3 regions of the Novosphingobium sp. fls2-241-R2A-195 genome follow, and region 2 is predicted to be linked to each of the others. Evidence: riboswitches for the same ligand, from Rfam matches in the RefSeq annotation. Region 2 holds a riboswitch; each other region holds the start of a gene.

Region 1 (4,752 bases), on a different contig from region 2:
TTGACGCGATAGCGCGGCTCTAGAGGCGGTTTCCCTAAGGGGATTTCCGCAAGGAGTCTGCGCAGCCCTGAATACACGGGTGTTTCACCTAGCCTCTATAAGATGTAACAAGGTGGGACAGCGAATCCGGGCTATATGGAACTGCGTATTGACGCCGGGCCACGTCTGGTGACTGTGGCGCACCCTTCGGACGCGAAAGAAAACGATAAGGCAATGGCAAGTACTTCGAACAATGTCGGCGGCGATCGCGCTTATGCGAGGCGTCTGCGTGACTTCCTCCACGATTGCGCGGGCAGTGCCGCGTGCGAGGAGATCGACCGTATTCGCGAAGCGCTGGCCTTGTTGGACGGCGTCGGCATCGACGGTGCCATACCGCTCGACCGTGTGCGTATCGATGCGATGCTCGAATGCGGCGCGGCGATGAGCGCCGTGCTTGAGATCATCGGCCCGGACATGCCCTTCATGCTGTCGCGCGGCAGTCACGACACCTGCCTTGCGACCGTGGTGCCGCCGGGCGGCTCCGAGGAGGCCATTGCTGAGGGCTCGACGCTTGCGCTGGCGATGCTGGCCGGGCACGTCGCTGCGGTGCTGGCGAAGGGCGAGCGCGCGCCGCATGCCGCTGATGTCCAGTTGGCCTCGACTTCCATCCGCCTTCACTGACAGCCTGAACCGGCAGCCGGGCTGACAGGTTTCCCCGAACTGTCCCGTCAGAAGCCCGGCCGGGAGGGGATGACGACGGGTGCGCCGTCCACTTTGGTGGTGACATAGGCATTGACGACCGAAGGGCCACACCGCGATGCTCGCACGGGCCAACCAGAGCCAGCAGAGCGTCCTCTCGCTGCTGCACTAATAACGCAATGTTATGTAGAGCCTTCCTGTCCCGGAAGATTCGAAAAGGCCGTGGTTCCTCATGGTCCGAGCTTTCTTGCGTTGAAAAAGATCCACTCTCGTTCCCTCCCGCTTGCGGAAGGGAACGAGGGTTGGTCGTTTGCGACCTAGTCGCAGCGGGGTGGGTTGGCCGTTGCCCGCATCTCTACCGTGTCCAGCCCGCCCCAACGGAACACGGCCCAGCTCAGTAACCAGCACATCACGAACAGGCCGATGATCAGGAATCCCAGCGTGTTGAACTGCTCCGAAAGCGAGGCCGCCCCGGACCATACGCCGCCCTCCAGCCCGAATTTCTCCGACAGCAGCGCGGCGGTCTGGATCGAGCCGATCACCAGCGCCACCATGGCGGAGATGGCCGTGATGACGATGTTGTAGTAGAGCTTGCGGATCGGCTTGACGAAGGCCCACTCGTAGGCCCCCAGCATGATGACGCCGTCGGCGGTATCGACCAGCGCCATGCCAACTGCGAACAGCGCCGGGAATACAAGTACCGAGCCCAACGAAATCCCGTCTGCCGCATGGGCGCCGGACAGACCGAGGATGGCGACTTCGGTGGCGGTGTCGAAACCGAGGCCGAACAGGAAACCGAGCGGCGCCATGTGCCAGGCATGGCGCACCAGCCGGAACACGGGGCGCAGGATTCGCGCGATCAGCCCGCGCCCGGCGAGCAGCATGTCAAGGTCTTCCTCGGCATAGGTCCCGCCGCGCCGTACTTCGACGAAGCGCTGCCAGACCCCGCGCAGGATCGCGAGGTTCATGATCGCGATCAGGAACAGGAAGGTCGCCGAAATGATCGTGGCGATCACCCCGCCCGAGCGGCCGAACGCCTCGAAATCATCGAGAGTGCCTGCTGCCAGCGCGATGGTAGTCGCGGCGATCAGGACAATGGCGGAATGGCCGAGCGCGAACCACAGGCCCACGGTGATCGGGCGCTGGCCCTCCTGCATCAGCTTGCGAGTGACGTTGTCGATGGCGGCGATGTGGTCGGCGTCGACGGCGTGGCGCAGGCCGAGGCTCCAGGCGAGGAGGGCGGTGCCCAGCATCACCGGGCTGGCGTGGAACAGGCTGAAGGCCCAGCCCCAAACGAGGAGGTTGGCGGCGGCAAGTATGGAAAAGAGCACAGTTATCCGGCTCTTTAGAGGGGTTTTCGCAGGCGACATCGGCGTCATGATCCGTCTTCGCGTCGGCGACCTGACGGGGGACTGCCGCGCCGTCGGCGCGGTCGGCACGGGAGGCCCCGGACGGACGCGGCAGCGCCCGGCGTACCTCGCGCCGATGCGGCCCCCGCCGCACGTTGCGTCGCTCAGACGGACAGTTCCGTGCCGCGGCCATCCCCTGGACCAAGGCAAGAGCGACCGGACGCAGGCAGGTCTCCTGGCTCGCGGGTCATCGCTTGATGCATGGCCTTCCCGTGGCCTCGCATGTCGCAGCGTCCGGCCCAGTGGCTGCCGGTGTCCACCTTCGGGGCACCGGCCTATGCATCGTGCTCGCCACTTACAGTTGCAGGGACAGCCCCGGATTTGGATGAGAACATCCTCACCGCGTTCCCTTTTAAGCCCCTTGCGGGGCACCGGCGCGATCTTTGTCGAAAGGCTCGGGATGAGCGCTTCGACGCGGCTTTCCTAATCGCGCGGCCGTCCCGCCGCAAGAGGCGCGCGCTATTCGGCGATGTTCATGGCGTAAATGCGCCGGGCGAAGCGCCAGCGCCCGCCGTGGCGGACGAGTTCGTCGTCGTAGCGGGCGGCGAATTTCATCACCTTGCCTTCGATCCGGGCGATTTCGCGCACGTGGCAGCGGCCCTTGGCAGTGTCGCCCGAAACCTGGATCGCGCCGGGCATGGCGAAAAAGACCATCGCCTCCATCGTGGCGAACAGATCGTCCCAGGTGCGGGAGAGGGCCTCGTGGCCCCGGACTTCGGCGTGGCTGGTGATCCACTCGGCATCGGGCGCCCAGCAATCGAGCCACTGCGCCTTGTCGATCCGCGATGCGGCGTCGGCGTACGTCTCCATCAGTTCGCGGATGGCGGCGCGGTCCTCGGCGGGGCCGGTGAATTGCATGAGGCTCTCCCTTTTGCGGGGAGGGTGTGGTGATGCGGGAGGCGAAGCAAGGGGAGGGGCATCGCGGTGGCAATGGATGCGTTTGGGCTCGGGGCTTCGACAAGCTCAGCCTGAGCGGGTTTGGAGGTTTGCGCTACTGCCGCTCACCCTGAGCTTGTCGAAGCCCCAGCAGTCAGTCGCACCTCCTCAATCCATCACCGACACCGAAATCCGCCGGTTCCTCGGGTCATGCGGGTCGGTGGGGATTAGCGCTTCGTGGTCGGCCGCGCCCTCGATGCGGTGGAAGCGGTCTTCGGCGATGCCGTCGTGCATTCCCTGCCGCTGGCACTAGTGGTGGAGCCCAGCACTTCGCGCGCTCGCCGCGCTGCTGTGCCTGGTCCCCTCGATCTCCGAATGCCTGCGGCGCAGCCGATCGAAGTGATCGACGAGATCGGCTGCGCCGGCCGGCCCCATGATGCGATGGGCCTTTCCGCCCCCGTTGAAGAAAGCGCCTCCGAAGAAAGTTGGGTCGCATGAATATCGACCAGATGTCCTTTTCCGCCCGCAGCGCTAACGAGGGCAACGTGGCCGACCGGGTTCGCCGCCTCCTGCCGATGGTTAAGCGGTAAGCCTGGTACGTCCACGGCATCGGGCCGCCCGGAGAGGATCTAGCGCAGTTGGGCCTGGCGGCCCTCACCGAATGCGTGCAGATGCACGACCTTCAGACCGAGGACGGCTTCGCCGCCTACGCCAAGATGCGGGTGAGGGGGGCGATGTTGGACCTCGTGCGCCGCGCCGGGCACGCGCGGGACGTCCGAGCGACGCCGCATGCTGGCCGACAAAGAGACGCAGCTCCGGGGCTGGCTCGGCCGCGATCCGAGGCCCGACGAACTGGCACAGGCGATGGGCATTGGCGAGTGCGAATTGGTTTCGCTGCAGGACGCCGCCCGCCCGATGCGCTTCGAGCCGATTGACAAGGTCTATTCCGATCAGTCGATGACCTGCGCCACGGAAACGCCTGACAGCTTCGCGATGCTGGTCGATGTCGAGATGCGCGGCGCGGTCATCGCGGCGATCACCGACCCGCCGGATCGGCTCAAGCTGATCGTGCAGCTCTACTTCGTCGAGGAACTGAACCTAGCTGAGATCGCCGAGGTCTTGCAAGTTTCGATCCCGCGTGTGCACCAGCTGAAAGCGCAGGCGATCGACAAGCTGGGAGAGAGCCTGAAAGGCGTCGCCGAAGTCCTCTGACCGGCACAATCCGGGGATTCGGACGAGGGCGGCGAAATTAATCGCACCCACAACCCCTTGGGGCTGCACTTTTTCCTTGCCCCCACATATTCCTGTGGGAAGATGATTCACGCACTCGATTTGCGCGCGATCTTGCCTATCTCTGGCCTTTCCGCCCAAGCGTGAAAGCGTTGTGGGTGAACGCAATTTCAGACGATCCACCGGAGCCGCCCATGTCCCTTCTCGAAGCCCGCAAGACCTACAAGCCCTTCGAATATCCCTGGGCTTACGACTACTGGAAGATCCAGCAGCAGGTCCACTGGCTGCCCGAGGAAGTGCCTCTGGGCGAGGACTGCCGCGACTGGGTGCAGAACATCTCGGAGCATGAACGCAACCTGCTCACCCAGATCTTCCGCTTCTTCACGCAGGCCGACGTGGAAGTGCAGGACTGCTACCACGAGAAGTACGCGCGCGTCTTCAAGCCGACCGAGATCAAGATGATGCTCACCGCCTTCTCCAACATGGAGACGGTGCACATCGCCGCCTATTCGCACCTGCTCGACACCATCGGCATGCCCGAGAGCGAGTACGGCGCGTT
Region 2 (4,752 bases):
AGGAGAGCGACCTGTGAACTGGTGGACTATCGACGAAACCCATGACCCTGCCCGCAAGAGCTGGGTTGAAAGCGCCGAAGGCCACCGCGACTTCCCGGTCCAGAACCTGCCTTTCAGTGTGTTCTCCACCTCAGAAGAGACACCGACGCGGATCGGTGTTGCAATCGGCGACCAGATCCTGAACATCCGTGCACTGGCCACAGCAGGCCTCGTCCCCGCAAACCTCGCCGAAATCTGCAGCGATGCGGACATGGCCCGCCTGCTGGCCATCCCCGCGCAAGACCGCCGCGCCCTGCGCCATGCCCTCTCCGACCTGCTCTGCGACGAAACCCGCCGCCCGGTCATCGAGCCCATGCTGCACCCGGTCGAAGCCTGCATGCCGCACCTGCCGACACGCATCGGCGACTACACCGACTTCTATGTCGGTATCCATCACGCCAACAACATCGGCCGCCAGTTCCGCCCGGACAACCCGCTGCTGCCCAACTACAAGCACGTGCCGATCGGCTATCACGGCCGCGCGTCCTCGATCCGTCCCTCGGGTGTTCCGGTCGTGCGCCCCACCGGCCAGCGCAAGCCGCCCGAGGCCGATGCGCCGATCTTCGCGCCGACTGCAAGGCTCGACTACGAACTGGAAATGGGCGTCTGGATCGGCAGCGGCAACGACCTCGGCGAGCCCGTGCCGATCACCGATGCTGCGCAGCATATCGCCGGTTTCTGCCTGCTCAACGACTGGTCCGCGCGCGACGTGCAAGGCTGGGAGTACCAGCCGCTCGGCCCGTTCCTGTCGAAGAACTTTCACTCGACGATCTCGCCATGGGTCGTCATGCCCGAAGCCCTTGCGCCCTTCCGCGTGGCCCAGCCGCCCCGACCTGAAGGCGACCCGCAGCCCCTGCCCTATCTGTCTGACGCGGATGATCAGGCCCACGGCGCGCTGGGCGTTATGCTGCAGGTCCACCTGACCACGCAGGCCATGCGCAAGGCCGGGCTTCCGCCCCATCGCCTCAGCCAAGGCCCGGCGACCAACATGTACTGGACGGTGAACCAGATGGTCGCGCACCATGCATCCAATGGCTGCAACCTGACGCCCGGCGACCTGCTCGGCACCGGCACGATTTCCGCTCCCGAGCGAGAGGGTTTCGGCAGCCTCATGGAATTGTCGCAGGGCGGCAAGTCGCCCCTCACCTTGGCCAGTGGCGAGACCCGCACGTTCCTGGAGGACGGCGACGAAATCTCCATCACCGCCACCGCCGCCGCAGAGGGCTTCGTTTCCATAGGTTTCGGAGAATGCCGCGCCCGCATCCTTCCGGCACGCTGAAACCAACACTTGCGCCCACCCCTGCCTCCCGGTATCCGCCGGGGACAAGATCGCGCCGGTGCCCCGCAAGGGGCTTAAAAGGGAAGGCGGTGGGAACGGTTCGCCGTTCGAATCCGCAGCTGTCCCTGCAACTGTAAGCGGCGAGCGCGATGCACATCGCTTCCCCCCTCACCGTGCGGGGAGGCAGCCACTGAGGCCGGACGCTGCGACATGCGAGGCTTCGGGAAGGCCGTGCATCAAGCTGTGACCCGCGAGCCAGGAGACCTGCCGGCGTCTGGTCGCTCTTGCCTTGGTCCAGGGGATGGCCGCGGCACGGTTCACCGTCTGAGCGACGACACGCATGCGGCTTAGGGGCCGCAGCGGAGCAGGTCGCCGGGCGTCTTCGCGCCTGTCCGTCGCCCCTGCCCCGCGCCGGCGCGAAAGCGCCGGTACGCCCCGCCGCGAGAAGTCGCCGGCGCGGGAGTTGAGAGCCTTGAGCAAAGTACCCACCACCGTCATCACCGGCTTCCTCGGCGCCGGCAAGACCACGCTGATCCGCCACCTGCTGCAGAACGCGAAGGGCCGCCGCCTCGCCCTCGTCATCAACGAGTTCGGCGACGTCGGCGTCGACAGCGAACTGGTCAAGGGTTGCAACGACGAGGCCTGCCCCGAGGACGATATCCTCGAACTCGCCAACGGCTGCATCTGCTGCACCGTGGCCGACGACTTCCTGCCGACGATGCAGAAGCTGCTCGACCGCGAGACCCCGCCCGACCACATCATCATCGAGACTTCGGGCCTCGCGCTGCCCAAGCCGCTGGTGAAGGCCTTCCAGTGGCCGGACATCCGCACCCGCGCGACGGTGGACGGCGTGATCGCCCTGATCGATGCCGATGCCGTCGCCGCCGGTCGCTTCGCTACGGACGAGGAAGCCCTCGCCGCCGCCCGCGCCGCCGATCCCAACCTCGACCACGACAGCCCGCTCGAGGAACTGTTCGAGGAACAGCTGGGCTGCGCCGACATGGTGGTGCTCAACAAGACCGACCTCGTCGATGCGGACGTGCTGGCCGAAGTCGAGAAGACCGTCGCCGCTGAGACGCGCCCCGGCGTCAAGATCGTGCGCGCGGACCACGGCGCGGTGGACATCGCCGCGCTGCTCGGCATCGTCGCGGCCGCCGAGGACGACCTCGACAGCCGCAAGTCGCATATCGACGGCCTCGACGACGATCACGACCATGACGACTTCGACACCTTCATCCTGAACGGCGGCGAAGTGGCGGACCTCGACGCGCTGCTGGCGGGCCTGAAGGACCAGATCGCCGCGCACGACGTGTTGCGCGTGAAGGGCATGGTCGCGCTGGCGGGCAAGCCCAGCCGCCTCGTGCTGCAGGGCGTCGGCCCGCGCATCCAGCACTTCTTCGACCGCGCGTGGAAGCCCGAAGAACCGCGCCGCACGCAGTTGGTGGTGATCGGCCAGAAGGGGCTCGATCAGGCCGCCATCGAAGCCGCGCTGGCAGGCGTGCTGGGTTCGGTCCCGGCGTGATTCCTTCTCTCTCCCTTCGTCATTGCGAGCGGCGCAGCCGCGCGGCAATCCAGAGCCGCGCGAACCGCCCTGGATTGCTTCGCTGCGCTCGCAATGACGAGCGGTGGGGAAGCGGACGGGCGTTGAACGAAGACCTCCGGCTCTACCCCCTCCTTCGTCATTGCGAACCCGCGCAGCGGGTGAAGCAATCCAGGGCGGTTAGCTCTGCCGTCAGCCCGGCGAGCGCCGCCTGATGCACCTGCTTTCCGCCACCCCGGGCACGATCTCCAACGGCGAGGAGGCGATCGACCTCGACCAGCCGCCGGGCGACATCGTCATCCTGACGGTGGCGGACAGCGAACTCGCCTGCTTCGCCAAGGCAGCGGCAGGGCTGCCGGAGGGCGCGCCCAGCGTCCGCCTCGCCAACCTGCTGCAGTTGCGGCACCCGTATTCGGTCGATCTCTACGTCGAGAAGGTGATCGCCCACGCAAAATTCGTGTGCGTGGTGCTGCTCGGCGGCAAGAGCTACTGGCCCTACGGCATCGACGAAATCGCCCTGATCGCCCGCGAGAAGGGCATCGCCTTCGCGGCCATCGCCGACGGGCGAGAGGATGATCCGACGCTGACGGTCGCCTCCACCCTCCCCGCCGAGACGGTCGAGCACCTCCGCGACTATCTGCGGCAGGGGGGCAGCGCCAATGCCCTCTCGTTCCTGCGCACCGCCGCGCGGCTGATCGGCGAGGATTCCGGCCAGCCCGACGACCCGGTGCCGGTGGCCGACGCGGGGCTCTACGTGCAAGGCGTGGACCGGCCGAGCTTGGCCGACTTGCGCGCATCATGGCGTCCCGACGCCCCCGTCGTGCTGCTGGTATTCTACCGCGCGCTGATGATCGCGGGCACGCTCGACGCCGTGGACGCGATGGTCGCCGCATTGCAGGCTCGCGGGTTCAACGTCGCCGCCGTCCATGTCCGGGCGCTGCGGGAGCCTTTCGCCATCGACCGGCTCGGCGGCCTGATGACCGAGATTGCGCCCGACGTGATCGTCAATGCCACCAGCTTCGCCTCCTCTTCCTCGGGCGAGCCGCGCGTCGGCGGGGTTCTCGAACGCGCCGACTGCCCGATCCTGCAGGTCGCTTTCGCGGGTGTCGAGGAAGCGGACTGGCAGGCCGCCGCACGCGGCCTCGGCCCGCGCGATCTGGCTATGAACGTGGCGCTGCCCGAACTCGACGGCCGCCTGTTCACCCGCGCCGTCGCCTTCAAGGCGGCCGAACGCTTCGACGAAGTGACGAAGTGCGGCATCGTCGTCCCCCGCGTCGCGCCGGACCGGGTGGCGTTCGTCGCCCACCTCGCCGCCAACTGGGCGAGCCTGCGCCGCACCGCGCCCGCGCAGCGCAAGGTGGCGCTGGTGCTGGCGAACTATCCCAATCGCGACGGGCGGATCGGTAACGGCGTCGGCCTCGACACGCCCGCCAGCGCGGCCTCGATCCTCTCCAGCCTTCGTGCCGCCGGATACGATACCGGCGGCGCGCCCGAGGACGGGCAGGCGCTGATGCGGCTGATGACCGGCGGGGTGACCAACGACTTGACCTCGCTGGATCGACCCGGCGAGATTTCGCTGCCGCTGGCCGACTACGAAGCCGCCTTCGCCGAGGTGCCCGAAGGCGCGCGCGCGAAGATGCTGGAGCGCTGGGGCCTACCCTCTGCCGATCCGTTCGTAAAAGACGGCGCGTTCCGCCTTGCCGTCCACCGCTTCGGCAATGTCTGCGTCGCCGTGCAACCGGCGCGCGGGTACAACATCGACGCCAAGGAAACCTACCACGACCCGGCGCTGCCGCCGCCGCACGCCTACCTCGCCTTCCACGTCTGGCTGGAGCGCAAGTTCGGCGCGCAGGCGCTGGTGCATGTGGGCAAGCACGGCAACCTCGAATGGCTG
Region 3 (4,752 bases), on a different contig from region 2:
CGGCAAGTGGGCCGAAGTCTACGGCGTGGAGTTCAGCGTGCAGCAGCAGCTGCCCTGGCTGCCCGGCATCCTCAGCTCGCTGGGCGTGGGCGGCAACCTGACGCTGCAGCGCTCGAAGGCGGTAACCGGCCTCTCGTGGCACCCCGAGGGCTACACCCTGCCGCTGATGGAAACGCCCGAAACGGTCGCCAACCTGCAGATCTTCTGGAAGCGCAAGGGCTGGGAAATCTACGGTGCCTGGAACTACCAGTCGGAGTTCATGGGCGGCATCAACGACTTCGGCAACAACCCCTACGAACAGGGCTACAGCTTCGTCGACCTGACCTTCCGCAAGACCTTCATGAAGAAGTCGTCGATCCAGTTCCAGGTCCGCAACCTCTTCGATTCCCACACATATTGGGAAACCGTCTCGTCCGGCACCGGCGCCAGCCGCGCCTATGTCAAGAACGGCCGCAGCATGACGCTCGGCTTCAACATGATCTTCTGAGGGGAACAAGGATGACTGCGACCCGAACCCTTGCCAGCGCGCTGTTGCTGAGCGCGTTTCCCCTCAGCGCGGCGGGGGCGGCTGATGCCGTTCCCGCCGCGCCCCCTGCGGTGATCCTCGCCCCGGCGACGGTGAACCCCGAGCGCATCGTGCTCAATCTCACCGCCGACCCGGCGAGCGAGATGGCGGTGACCTGGCGCTCGGCGCCGGGCTCTGCCGGGCAGGTGCAATATGCGGTGGCGACCAGCAGCCCGGACTTCGTGAAATCCCCGATGACCCTCGCCGCGACGACCGACGACGCCGTCCTGCCCGTGCGCGAGGACCCCGCCTTCCGTGCCGCCTATCACTCGGCGGTGCTGAAGGGCCTGCAGGCCGATACCGTCTACGCCTACCGCGTGGGCGACGGCACGCACTGGTCCGAATGGCTGCAGTTCCGCACCGCCTCGCGCGAGGCGAAGCCGTTCCGCTTCATCTACATGGGCGACATGCAGAACCAGATCCTGTCCGAAGCCTCGCGCACGCTGCGCATGGCCTTCCGGCAGGCGGGCGACGCGGCGTTCACGATCCATGCGGGCGATCTCATCAACCGCCACGACAGCGACGCCGAATGGGGCGAATGGTTCACGGCCGGCGGCTTCCTCTATGCCCAGACCCCGCAGATGCCGACGCCGGGCAATCACGAATACGTCAAGGACGAGACCGCCCGCGCCGGCTCCTCGATCAACGGCCAGTGGCGCCGCCAGTTCACCCTGCCCGAAGACGGCCCGGCCGACGTTCCCGCCAGCCGCGAAACCAGCTGGTACACCGACTATCAGGGCCTGCGCCTGATCTCGATCGATTCCATGCAGGTCGACCGCGATGAGAAGGCGAGGAAATCCATCATCAAGTGGCTCGATGGCCTTCTGGCGCACAACCCCAGCCATTGGACGGTGATGTTCCTGCACTTCCCGCTGTTCTCCAGCGAACCGGGCCGCGACAACCCGAAAGTGCGCGCGGCACTGAAACCGCTGATCGACAAGTACAAGGTCGATCTGGTGCTGCAGGGCCACGACCATGGCTATGCACGCGGCGCAATCGGCCCAGATGGCCCGACCACCGACGATGCCGGCTCAACGTATGCGGTGTCGGTGGCCGGTCCCAAAATGTACGATGTCGGCAGCTTGACCTGGGCGCGCAAGTCGGCGTCACGCACGCAGGCCTATCAAGTTATCGATGTGACTCCGGATCACCTGACCTACCGCGCCTACACTGCCACCGGCGAAGCGCTCGACGAAGTCTCGCTGCGTAAAAATACACGTTGACGGCCGGGATCTGGAAACCATCAGTTCGGAAGCAAGCTTTCCTCGCCGCGACGGACACCTTAGCCATCGCGACGAGGATTCTTAAACTGCCCGAGGATAGCAAAGGCGAGGTGTTAGAACTGATCGTGTCGATAGGCATGAAATCCTTTAAAAAATCGGGATATCGACAGAGTTTTGGCGCAGCCTTACGATCGACGAATGGTACAGCCCCCATATTGACAGTTACTTATAATTACCAATACCCGGCTGGGCAGTGCTCATAAGGTGCCTGTCAATCGCTACTGCCGTCGATCCTTAGCTGACACTCAGACTCGGATTGCCTACGTCTACTCCGGCTTGTCTGCTTTCTTTATATCCGCAATCTTTCCGCTGCGGCGCCGCGCGATATTTCCAAAAACATTCTGCGACCAATCAGACACTCTTGTGTCTTGGGAAGGGTTGGGATAGCGCGCTGTGCCTGCGCCCTCATCGGCGCGGACGAGATCGCGCCGGTGCTTCGAAAGAGGCTTAAAAGGGAACGCGGTGAGAGGGGTTTTTGCCCCTCGAATCCGAGGCTGTCCCTGCAACTGTAAGCGGTGAGCGCGATGCATATGCGCGGCGGGGCGAAGGGTCCTGCCGCCAGTCACTGGGCCGGACGCTGCAACATGCGAGGCCTGGGAAGGCCGTGCATCGCTGCGTTGACCCGTGAGCCAGGAGACCTGCCTGCGTCTGGTCGCTCATGCCGTGGTCCAGGGGGTGGCCAGGGCCCGGAATCATTCCGTTCGAGCGACGAACCAGCGGTGGAGGCCGCATCGGTTCGCGCAGACGGTCGCCCGCGGCGTCCGGCCGCAGGCGCGTGCCGACCGTCTTTATGGCGGCACGTCTCCCACCCAGTCGCAGGCGCCCGGGGGGAATGACGATGAATTTGATGACAACCGTTGCGCTGGTGCGCATCGCGACAGGGATCGCGACTGGCAGCGCAATGGTACTGGCGACGGTGCCAGCGCAAGCCAAAGAGGTCCCCGCCGACATCGCACCCGGCGGCTCCAGTGAGATCGTGGTGTTCGGACGCGGCGAGGCCAAGATCGGCACCGCTCATGCCGCCAGCGAAGGTAGCGTCGGCGGATCCGACCTGCTGGTCCGTCCGCTGCTGCGGGTCGCCGAACTGCTCGAGGCGGTGCCCGGCATGGTGGCGGCGCAGCATTCGGGCAGCGGCAAGGCTAACCAGTACTTCCTGCGCGGCTTCAACCTTGATCACGGCACCGACTTCACGACCTACATCGACGGCGTGCAGATGAACCTGCGTAGCCATGGTCACGGTCAGGGTTATCTCGATCTCAACGGTCTGATCCCCGAGGTCGTCGCCCGAGAGGATTTTCGCAAGGGACCGTACCGCGCCGATGGCGGCGACTTCGCACTGGCGGGCGCGGCCTCCATGACCACTATCGATGGGTTCGACCGCCCGTGGATCTCGGTCGAAGGGGGATCCTACATGTCGGGGCGCCTGGCCGCCGGTGGAACCGTCAAGGATGTGGCGGGTGGCAGCCTGACGCTGGTGGGGCAGGCGAAGCGCTATGACGGGCCCTGGCAGGAGGCAGAACACCTTCGGCATTACTCCGGCTTCGCGAAGTACACCGCGCCCACCGGCGGAGGCACCCTCGAAGCTTCGCTCCATGCCTACCACGCCACCTGGCGGCCGACCGAGCAGATCCCGGAGCGGATCATCGGCAGCGCGCTGTGTCCTGACGAGTTCTGCTCGCCCGATCCTTCGGCGCGCGGCCGCACCACACGCTGGGTTGGCAACATCGCGATGCGGCAGCCGAGCTGGAACGCGAATGTCTATGCCCAGTACTACAACTGGAACATGTATTCGAACCCGACGTACGCCGATCCCGATGGCACCAGTGCGCAGATCGACCAGTTCGACAAGCGCTGGATCGTGGGCCTCACCGCGCGCAAGCAGTGGGATGTGGACTCGACGCTGCAATTGAGCGTGGGAACCGAAAACCGCTACGATCACATCGGCAATGTCGGGGTAAATCGCGCAGACACCCGCGCCTTCCTGTCCTCACTGGGACGATACCACGTCGAGGAACTGTCCGGCGCGCTCTACGGTGAAGCGACCTGGAAGCCGGCGCGTGGCCTCAGGCTGACCGGCGGCATGCGGGCAGATTACTACCGCTACACGGTTCGCGCGCGAGATGCCGTGGCGGCCGATCTGGGAACCGGCAGTGGGCATGATTCCATCATATCACCCAAGGTATCTGCAGCCTACGAGATCGTCCCTCAGTTCGAGGTCTACGCCAACTGGGGACGCGGTTTCCACTCCAACGACGTGCGCGGCGCGATAAACGTGGAATCCCCCGTGCCCGTGCTCGTGCGCGGCACCGGCAAGGAATTGGGCGGGCGCCTGCAACTGGGCACCGTCTCGCTGACGGCCACGTACTGGTGGCTCGACGTGGGCAGCGAACTGCGCTTCGTCGGCGATTCCAACGCGGTGGAGCCGACTGGCGCCAGCAAGCGTCATGGCTACGAGGTAGTCGGGTTCTGGCGGCCGCTGCCGTGGCTGGCACTCGACGGCAGCTATGTCGCCAGTCACTCGCGCTACGACAATGGCGATCGCATTCCCAACGCGGTCGAGAACGCGGTCTCTGCCGGCGCGGCGATCGTGCTCGACTCATGGGAGGCGAGCGTGCGCGTCCGACATCTGGGGCCCTACCCGCTGATCGAGGACAATTCGGTGCGCGACAAGGGCAGCACGATCGTCAACGCCCGCGCCGCATGGAAGGGCCGCAAGATCGAGATCTACGGTGAGGTGCTGAATATCTTCGACAGCCACGACAAGGACATCGCGTACTACTACGAATCCTACATCCCGGCGTTCGACACCCATGGCCCGGTGGAGGGGCGTCTCAGCCGCGTGATCGAGCCGCGCACGTTCAAGATCGGCGCACGCTTCACATTCTGATCAAACGCCCTGCCCTG

Evidence for each region. A riboswitch is a leader RNA that binds a small molecule or an ion and turns the genes downstream of it on or off. The one in region 2 is predicted to bind cobalamin.
Region 1: another riboswitch for cobalamin. It lies ahead of QRN25_RS20150 (HoxN/HupN/NixA family nickel/cobalt transporter); the one in region 2 lies ahead of cobW (cobalamin biosynthesis protein CobW).
Region 3: another riboswitch for cobalamin. It lies ahead of QRN25_RS15525 (TonB-dependent receptor); the one in region 2 lies ahead of cobW (cobalamin biosynthesis protein CobW).

What each region holds. Positions count from the first base shown of each region.
Region 1 is NZ_JARVRY010000027.1:63,493-68,244, forward strand. It holds gene QRN25_RS20140 (alpha/beta fold hydrolase) at 1-23, shown strand, start outside; gene QRN25_RS20145 (hypothetical protein) at 214-660, shown strand; gene QRN25_RS20150 (HoxN/HupN/NixA family nickel/cobalt transporter) at 996-2,048, opposite strand; cobalamin riboswitch at 2,236-2,478, opposite strand; gene QRN25_RS20155 (nuclear transport factor 2 family protein) at 2,547-2,945, opposite strand; gene QRN25_RS20160 (hypothetical protein) at 3,201-3,461, shown strand; gene QRN25_RS20165 (sigma-70 family RNA polymerase sigma factor) at 3,753-4,175, shown strand; gene QRN25_RS20170 (ribonucleotide-diphosphate reductase subunit beta) at 4,388-4,752, shown strand, end outside.
Region 2 is NZ_JARVRY010000006.1:23,004-27,755, forward strand. It holds gene fahA (fumarylacetoacetase) at 14-1,318, shown strand; cobalamin riboswitch at 1,363-1,604, shown strand; gene cobW (cobalamin biosynthesis protein CobW) at 1,791-2,840, shown strand; gene cobN (cobaltochelatase subunit CobN) at 3,073-4,752, shown strand, end outside.
Region 3 is NZ_JARVRY010000021.1:70,865-75,616, forward strand. It holds gene QRN25_RS15515 (TonB-dependent receptor) at 1-487, shown strand, start outside; gene QRN25_RS15520 (purple acid phosphatase family protein) at 499-1,788, shown strand; cobalamin riboswitch at 2,261-2,508, shown strand; gene QRN25_RS15525 (TonB-dependent receptor) at 2,681-4,735, shown strand.